3 regions of the Paenibacillus sp. FSL R10-2778 genome follow, and region 2 is predicted to be linked to each of the others. Evidence: predicted binding sites of a transcription regulator. Region 2 holds the regulator's gene; each other region holds the start of a gene.
The links. Region 2 encodes Rex, which represses fermentation and respiration genes when NADH is low (regulators of the CRP and FNR family bind a similar motif). Its sites were predicted from a motif close to TTGTGAAATATTTCACAA; they were not measured.

Region 1 (3,289 bases), 2.4 Mb from region 2:
GATGTTTGGAAGAAACAATCAAGTTAATTTTTTGACGGTCATTTAAGACGGTGTCAAAAACAGCCAGCAAGGAGTTGGCATCAGCCGGCAAATACTCACGGATAAATTCTGGTTTTTTATCAGCCAAGTGACCTAGCAAACCTGGATCTTGGTGAGTGTAACCATTGTGGTCTTGTTGGAATACAGTTGAAGTTGCTACCACATTCAATGATGGAATATCAGCACGCCAGCTTTGATCTGTTGCTTTACGCAGCCATTTGAAATGCTGAGTAATCATCGAATCCACGACACGCAAGAAAGCTTCATAGCTTGCAAAGAAACCATGGCGACCTGTCAATACGTAACCTTCAAGCAAACCTTCTGCCTGATGTTCAGACAATTGGGAATCGATAACACGGCCATAAGAAGCTAGGAATTCGTCATTCGGCTCAATCACTTGATCCAACCATTGACGTTTCGTCACTTCAAAGACAGGTCCCAGACGATTGGACATTGTTTCATCCGGTCCGAAAATTCTGAAATTGCGGTTCTCTTCGTTCAGAGAGATAACATCTTTCATGTATTTACCCAGAACGGCCATATCTTGTGCTATTACTTCACCTGGTTTGGAATTATCAAGTGCGAACTTACGGAAATTCGGTAAGTTTAGATCTTTAATTTGGTTGCCAGCATTAGTAACTGGGTTCATTCCCATACGTCTGTCGCCAGTTGGCAGAATCTCAGCAAGTTCAGCGTTCAGACGACCATTGTCATCAAATAATTCTTCTGGTCTATAGCTGTTCATCCACTCCAATAACGCCGGAGCATGCTTCATATTTTTTTGATCCACTGGAATCGGCACCTGATGGGCACGGAAAGAGTTCTCATTCGGAACACCATCCCATTGCTTTGGACCCGTCCAGCCCTTAGGAGAACGGAAGACCAACATTGGCCAAACCGGACGCGTCAGGTCATTGTTGTCACGTGCATTCTTTTGAATCGCTTCAATTCTTTCAACGATGGTATCAAGCACCTTAGCCATTTCCGGATGCATTAGATCAGGATTTTCGCCTTCAACGAAGAACGGTTCCCAACCCATACCTTTAAAGTATGCAGTAATTTCTTCTTTGGATTGACGAGACAGAATCGTTGGGTTACTGATTTTGAAACCATTTAAGTGCAAGATCGGCAGAACTGCACCATCAGTAACTGGATTGATGAACCGGTTGGAGAACCATGAAGCCGCTAATGGGCCAGTTTCAGCCTCTCCATCACCAATAACAACAGCGGAGATCAAATCTGGATTATCCAGAATTGCACCTACACCATGGGATAGAGAATAACCTAATTCGCCACCTTCGTGGATCGATCCAGGTGTTTCAGGGGCAGCATGGGAAGCAACTCCACCTGGGAAAGAGAATTGTTTGAACAATTTCTTCAGGCCTGGGATATCTTGTGTGATTTCCGGATAAATTTCAGTATAGCTACCATCGAGATAGGAGTTCGAAACCATAACCTGACCGCCATGACCAGGGCCCTCGATGTAGAACATATTCAAATCATATTTAGTAATGACCCGATTCAAATGGGCATAAATAAAGTTCTGGCCTGGAATAGTTCCCCAGTGTCCAATGGGCTTAATCTTTACGTCTGCTTCTTTCAGCGGTTCTCTTAACAACGGATTATCTTTCAAATACAGTTGACCTACAGAGATGTAGTTAGTTGCGCGCCAGTATGCATCAAGCTTCTCTAAATAAGTTTTTGATGAGTAATCAACATCCATGGATAATACCATTTCTTCCACTCCCCAAAATTTTTTCTGTGTCTACATTGCCGTAATTTCTTCCACAAGTACATCATACCGCCGCGAAAAATTAATTCAACCTTTTCAACAAATGATACGGTCCAATTTTGTGAAAATATGAACATAGTATGAAAAACAGTGTCAATTGTCTGTAAAAATACGTCAATATTAATATATATGTAAAAATATGGACTGAAGTTTGCGGGGGTATTTGCTACTTGTCCTTCTTCTATTTTGCGCAAAATAAAAAAAATAAGACCGAGAAAAATTCCCCAGTCTTACTTTTAATGAACGGACACAAAGGTATTAAATTTTAAGTATTTATAGTGGAAGCGCATATGGGAGAATTCAAATGGCGTGCCATTATCTAAAAAGAAAATCCCTTCCATAATGCTTACTGGCTCATTTGCCTGCAAATGCAGCAGCTCTTGATCCGTAGCCTCAGAGGGTTCTGCGGATATCGATAAAAAGGATTTGGTTACCGCCAGATTTCGTGAATCCTCCAAATAATTAAAGATAGATCCTTCAATAATGGTCTGATTTAAATTCTGCACGATTTTGATTGGGATATAACCCGTTTCAATCATAAAGGGTTCATCATCAAAAAGACGTAAGCGAATGATTTTGTAAACAAAATCATGAGGGCCTAAAAACAGATCCCGCTGTAGTTCTTCCGTTGGTGGAATGACCTCAAATTTCAAAACTTTAATCTTTGGCTTCTTCCCATTCATTTGAAAATTGTCGGTGACACCTAAATTAGAGCCTTCGTAGTTAAAAATAGATTCATTTTTTATGTATAAAGGATTTATAAATGTCCCTGAGCCACGCTTTTTAAAAATAATGCCGGCATTTGCCATTTTAGTCAGAGCACTTTTAATAGAACTACGACTCACTTGATAAGTTTCACTAAGCGTTCGTTCATCCGGTAATTTCATATCGGGAAACTGCCCAGCAAAAATTTTCATTTTTAAGTCATCAATAATTTGTTTGTAGACAAACTGTGTCATGAAGTACTCCTTTTCAGGTCGATACAAGTTTTATTTCAATCTTTACTATAACATAATAACCAGACGTTTATAATCTATCCGGCCAGCTTATTTACGTCGGCGATTTGTCATGCGATTGTACATCACTAAACCGGCAATGACCATGCCCAGCGTCCCCATACTACTTGCTGATTCAGCCTGCATACCAAACAAAATGCATAGGTTAGTGACCAAGCTTTTTGTAAGTACAGCAACAATAATTAACATCAACGGGCGCCAAATGTTGTATCTTCTCATCCAGGCAACACTCCTAATCCAATTTTCTCAAACTATTGATCGATTTCATCTATTATATCACAAGATAGTAACCGCATTCATTTCCTATAACCGTAAAGAAATCGAAGCCGATCAGCATTTTTTACTTCCCTCTATCTTTTTCTGTATTCTAGCCTAGCGAACGTGACGTCTATGCGTCATATTCGCTTTCAATTCCTCAGCTCCTCCTATCTGTCAATTACGC
Region 2 (3,289 bases):
TTCCTCATCCAGGGTTAAGCATTGTCCATGCTTGATGACCTGTTTACCATTCACCCACACATGCTCAACATCCTTAGCGCTAGCAGAGTAAACCGCATGAGACAACAGATCTGTGTGTGGCAGCAAATGCGGCTGATCGATATCAATAGCAATGAAATCTGCTTTCATCCCTACAGCAAGTCTGCCTACATTATTTAAAAAGATGGACTGCGCGCCATATTCTGTAGCCATACGCAGAGCCTCTGGAGCTGGAACAGCCGTTGGATCACCGCTGACACCCTTATGAATGAGAGCTGCAAGCCGCATCTCTTCAAACATATCCAAGTTATTGTTGCTTGCCGCGCCATCCGTGCCAAGAGACACCTTCACACCAGCTTTTAGAAGATCAGTAACCCGAGCCACTCCGCTAGCCAACTTCAAATTACTGCCCGGATTATGAGATACACCCACATTATGGCGAGCCAAGATCTCAATCTCTTCATCATTTAAATGAACACCATGTGCAACTATCGAGGGACGTGTGAACATGCCAAGCTTCTCTAAGTGAGCTACAGGACGCAACCCGTAATCCGCCACATTTTGTTCCACTTCACGTTTCGTTTCGGACATATGCGTATGCATCGGTAAATCCAGATCATGCGCTGCCTGCACGAACTTAACCAGGAAGTCCGGAGGGCAAGTATAAGGGGCGTGCGGCGAGATCATAGTAGTAATTCTGCCTTCAGCCTTTCCATGCCAGTTACGGGCAAAAGAAATCGCTTCCGCAAGCTTGTGATTCTGTACATCCTCTGGACATAACCCGATCACACCACGCATCAATACGGAACGGATACCTGATAACTCAGCTACCTCGGCTACTCGGTCCATATGATCATACATATCGAGGAAGGTCGTAGTTCCACCCTTCAGCATTTCCAATACAGATAAGGAGGTTCCCCAGTATACATCATCACCGGTGAACTTTTCCTCCATTGGCCACATCTTCTCCTGAAGCCACACTTGTAGCGCTAAATCATCTCCATATCCACGCAGCAAAGACATCGCCGCATGACCATGTGTGTTTACAAGTCCAGGCATGAACAGCAGACGGCTGCCATCAACCACTTGCACTCCAGCTTCCATCTGAGGCTCTTCTTTTCCTATGTAAGTGATTAAATCATCTTCAATAGTCATATATCCACTCAGAACCGGCTCATCCGTTCCCGGAGTCAGAAAATACCCGCCCTTAATTATCGTTTTATTGTTGTTCATGTTCGCTTTCTTCCTTTCCATCCCGCAAGTAATAAGCAAGACTTTGCAGATCAGTTGTAAAATCAGCTGCATGCACCCGGATATTCGGTGGTGTCTTCAGAATCACAGGGGCAAAGTTCAAAATCGCTTCAATCCCAGAAGAAATGAGAATATCTGCTACATTTTGAGCTTCTGAATCAGGTACGGTAATAATGGCAATGCGAATACCTTGCTCACGAATCGTGCTGCCTAGTTCATCCATCGGTTGCACAGTAAGGGAGTTGATCTTACGTCCAACCTTAGGAGCGTACGAATCAAATATAGCCGTGATTTTCATAGTATCTTTAAGATATGCATTGTAATTAGACAAGGCATGTCCGAGATTACCTGCTCCAACTAAAGCTACATTAAGCTGTTGATCCAGCTTCAGGATATGACGGATTTTCTCAATAAGATACGTTACATCATAGCCGATACCTTTTCTGCCGAAGTCACCAAAATATGCTAAATCCTTACGAATCTGTGCGGGATTAAGATCAAGCTTTTGTCCAAGTTCCTGAGAGGAAACTGTTAATATTTCGCGATTCTGGAGATCATTCAAAAAACGCAAGTACACAGGCAGTCTGCGAACAACGGCTTCTGATATTTTATCCGATTTCATATTTTTCCTCCTAAAAATAGTAATGTTCTTGTGAAAATCCATATTCAAACGTCTACCTCTCCTTATTAAGGACGGTACTGTAACACACCGCCCTTAAGGATAAGGAGGAGCTAAACTGAAGACGAGCGTTTTAAGAAGCGCCGCCATCCTCTAGCCATTCCGCTATGCGAGGGACCATTTGATCAGTAAGCATATGCTCCATTTTGGGACCAGGCAATGAATAAAGGAAATACTTCCCGTAATGAGATTCAATAACCCTTGTATCATAAACAATAACTATTCCGCGATCCTGCGCCGTGCGAACCAGTCTTCCGAATCCCTGCTTAAAACGAATAACCGCTTGAGGAACAGATAATTTCATGAACGGATTCTTCTTCTGGGCCTGTAATAACTCCGACTTCGCTTCCGCCAACGGGTGATTCGGCGGTTGAAACGGAAGTCTCACGATGGCCAGGCAAGTCAGTGCTTCACCTGGAATATCTACACCTTCCCAGAAGCTGCTCGTCCCCAGCAATACGGATGCTGCACTGTCCTGAAAGCGGCGGATCAGCTTGCTCCGGCTGCCACCTTCCACGCCTTGACCAAGCACCGTAATCTCTTGTGAGGCTAAAGCCTCTTTAAGCGGATCATATACCTGACGCAGCATTTTATAAGAAGTAAACAGAACCAGCATCCGCCCACGTGTTGTTTTAGCAGCTTCCGATAATGACTGTACGAGTGTATCGACAAATCGAGCATCGCCCACACTGCCCTTCACACTAGGAAAATCACGCGGTATAACTAACAGTGCCTGCTCGCGATACTTAAAGGGAGAAGGAAGAAGTGAGGTCATTAGACGTCCTTCTTCCGCAGCTTCGTTAAGTCCGAGATTATCAATCATAAATTGAAAAGATTTATCTACAGACAGCGTCGCCGAGGTAAGCACGATGCTTTTTTTCTTATCGAAGAACAACTCTTTAAGCTGGCTGCTAACATCCACAGGGACAGCATACATCTGCAGTGATTTGCTGCGGTAATTCCCATTTGCCTCCAGCCAATATACTACATTATCGTCATTCAGCCCCATAAAGAATCTTACTTGCTCACGGATGGAAGCCAAATCCTTAAATAAACCGCTAATATCAGTAACAAGACTGTCTGCTGAGGATTGGCTTTCCTGGTCGCGCATCTCGTTAAGCATTTTATCACCCTTACGGATGATGTCGCTTAACGTCAGATTCATAGTGTTCTCTAGTGCAACCAATTCATCCCAATCCTTCGGCTTACGGGCGGGAATCAAACGCATAACCAGTTGTCCCGCTTCCCCTGCCCCTGCATCACTGCGTTCCGGCAAAAGGCTGAACAGCTTGTCGCTGAGTGCATCCCAGGTTTCTTTGACGGTAAGCAGATCCGGGTAGA
Region 3 (3,289 bases), 180 kb from region 2:
AAAGAGTAGTGCCGACAATAGAGCGCATCATAAACGATAACGCAGGGCTAGAAGTGCTCATCGTCACGCATCGGATGACTTTAAAAGTCATTATGGCTTATTTTCTCAATAAATCATTGCAGGAAATTGGGGAGTTACCGGATATTCTCTCTACAGCATTATGTAAAGTAACCCTAACTGATAACAATACAACCATTGATCTGTATGGAGATACTTCACATTATCAATGACTATGGGTCAAAAAATAAAAAGGTAACTCCGATTAACGGGGCTACCTTTATAGGGTTCAACATTAAATATCCACACTTTTGATTATAAAACTGCGGACCTTCATCCATTTGCCTGAAATGAATTCATCAATCGTTTTCGTCTTTGGTCTAACGCAAAAGCGGTGTTTTGCCCCTTTATCAAAGCCCACAGCTTCAAAAATTAAGCTATCCCCTATTTGCTCCTTGAAGAACACCTGCTTTAATCCCAACCTATTTAACATTTCAAGCTTTACGCTCTCAATATATGTGCGCGAATACTCCTTAGACATATGTGTTCCTCCTAGTAGTGGTAGTAATATTATAAGTCAATATGAAGAAAATCAACAATAGTTCATATATTCATCCACAAAAAACAACCAGGCAGCGATTCTCCGTTGGAGGTTCACTGCCTGGTGTTTTGGGTCTGCGGTGGTTTGCTTGAGTAGGTTACGAGCTAAGCTTAATCATTCGTAGCTTTCGGATACCCACTCCGTTGTAACGCACTATCTTGTTGAAATTTGTAAGATAACTGCATTTTATACACTTATTCCATATCCACAAGGGCTAATTCTAACTTTAAGTGTATTCTATACAATTAAAAACTTAAGAAATAGCCTGTAGAGTATTAAATCAAGAAAATAGATGTACTAAATACAGCTATTTTCATTGGCCGAGCATTTTGAGCATTTTAGTTGTACAAAATACAGTTAAAACCATCTACTGTACACTTCAATACTCCATTACTTGTTACTTCACAGCTTCCGTCGGCTCTCATATGGTAATTAGATGGGGTGTAGTCCATTATGAGTTTGCCCATTCATACTGATTCCATTTTCCTGAACCTATCCGGATAATTCTATCTATTTAGTCCTTCAACTTCTACATCTACCTAATCGAAATCATCACTAACTTATTTAACTTCAGTTGCCCCAGTTACTTTACCTTCAATCCCTGCAGTTGCTTTCACATCTTCGTTTGCGAAGTAAAGATTGCCATCAATAGTCGAGGTTTCATGCAGATTAAATCCGTTCGCTTCTACATAAACATCACCTTTAATGGTTCCGCCTTGAACCCGTAAATTTTCACTTTGTACAGTTAACTTAGGTACAGTGAGTGTGTAATTGGCAGTAACTTTGTGATCAGCATCTTGGGCATAAAGAGCAATCTTACGGTAGATATCGCCGTCTGCGGCCCCTTTATCATGGAATTCGCCTTCAACAACAACATCTTGGGCAATCGTCACATCATTTAGAATGGCAATAATCCAGTTTCCATCTTTACTTACAGCCTTGGTAAACGCATCTGCTTGATTTACGATTGAAGCTGTAGTAACTGCATCCGTTTGCTCTGTAGTTGGAGCCGTAGTAGCCGCCGAATTAGTCGCATTATTATTATTCGCACCACAACCAGACAAGACTGCAACCGAGACGCCTGCTACTAACATCATTTTAAATAACTTCATTTGAAATCCCCCTTGTTTTTGATTATAAATTAATTATATATTAAAATTTTTAATAAACAGGTGAAAATTTTCACAATATTGTGTCGTTATCTGAAGCGGTTTCACAAAGATCACTCCTTTCCATCCGGAATCGTATCCATAAGTAACACCTCATCTCGCTGCCCGTTTTAGGTTCATGGATCTTAATACTTATTTACCCAAATTTTAAGAAAGGTCACAAAGGTGCTTAATTCCATACAAAAAGGACACTCCCAATAACTGCGGAAGTATCCTCATAATCTTTATTACTATAAATCTTTAGATTAGATATTCTCTTGAAAAAGATATGGAACCATCATACTCTACACTTACTTTTTTAATGTTAGGTTTATGCAAAACTCCAGCATAAAAATAATACAGCGGAAGGATGACCATTGGGTTAATAAGCATTTTTTCAGCTTTTGCATAAAGCTTGTTTCGTATAATTTAGCTTAAGACGATTATCAAGCAGATCTTCCCAGAGTTGAATCTCAAGGGCTACATTCTTCCATTTCTAGCTACTTAACAGGGTCATCTGACTGCTCACTCCCCCCCATTGACGCTTTAGAATCAGAATGTTAATCTTTAGAAAATATCACAAGGATAAGGGAGCTATTTACTGGTGAAAAAGACAACCATGAAGGACATCGCACTTCGTGCCAATGTCTCCGTCGCAACAGTGAGCTATGTTCTGAATCGTGTCGGCAACCAAACCATTCCTGAGAAAACGCGCCAGCAGATTCTTCAGCTTGCCGAGGAACTGCATTACATACCGAATCTGGCAGCACGTTCACTTGCGAATCAGAAAACAAGATTGGTCGGTGTGCTTGTTAACACATCAGTCCATACCCCACACTGGAAGCTCCATGCCCAGTTCTCATTTATACATGCCTTGGAACAACGGTTAACAAATGCTGGTTACCATACGCTGCTATATTCACTTGATGTTGACCAGCCTTCTTTGGATATTATCGTAGAAAGAAAACTGGAGGCTGTATTTCTGATCGATGTGCGTGAGGAAGCCTTTTATTCGATCTCTACACATTTTGTAGAAGGAATTCCTTTGATTCTGATCGACAGCATGATTGAAGATAAACTCTTTAAGCAAGTCCTTTTCAACTATCGAGCAGCTCTGCAAAAGGTAAAACCACAGAACCTTTCAAAGGTATGTTTAATTATGGAGAGCTTCAATAATTCTTTCCTCACCCGCTTTATTCAGGACAGTCTTCCATTACCTGAAGAAGCGATATTCACCGTTGTCAATTTGGAGGAATTAAATACATTCTTACAGGAGGGGGGCTATAAAGAGGCTATTGTCATTAATGAGTTTATTGGAAGTTACGTTGGAAAAAACGGGAGGTTCGAACAACTCTCTGTTCTTTGCACCTGCAATTGTCCGGAAATATTAGGCGATGACGTTCATAAATTCATTTTCACAGGGGATAAAGCGGCTACTGCATTTGAACTCATGGACAAATTATTGCATCATTCTGACTACTCCGCACAAGAAAATAATTGTTATTTTGTAGAATAATTTTTTTGGCTATTCACTTAAGCGTTT

Region 1: the regulator Rex is predicted to act here: its motif matches at 1,891-1,908, upstream of NST40_RS01135 (phosphoketolase family protein).
Region 3: the regulator Rex is predicted to act here: its motif matches at 1,769-1,786, upstream of NST40_RS20580 (polymer-forming cytoskeletal protein).

The regions. Positions count from the first base shown of each region.
Region 1 is NZ_CP151956.1:231,604-234,892, reverse strand. Features, by position in the region: gene NST40_RS01135 (phosphoketolase family protein) at 1-1,774, opposite strand, end outside; gene NST40_RS01130 (GntR family transcriptional regulator) at 2,068-2,790, opposite strand; gene NST40_RS01125 (hypothetical protein) at 2,878-3,066, opposite strand.
Region 2 is NZ_CP151956.1:4,722,939-4,726,227, forward strand. Features, by position in the region: gene NST40_RS21315 (amidohydrolase) at 1-1,251, opposite strand, end outside; gene NST40_RS21320 (redox-sensing transcriptional repressor Rex) at 1,238-1,891, opposite strand; gene dinG (ATP-dependent DNA helicase DinG) at 2,022-3,289, opposite strand, start outside.
Region 3 is NZ_CP151956.1:4,546,618-4,549,906, forward strand. Features, by position in the region: gene NST40_RS20570 (histidine phosphatase family protein) at 1-230, shown strand, start outside; gene NST40_RS20575 (hypothetical protein) at 293-538, opposite strand; gene NST40_RS20580 (polymer-forming cytoskeletal protein) at 1,159-1,710, opposite strand; gene NST40_RS20585 (LacI family DNA-binding transcriptional regulator) at 2,351-3,262, shown strand.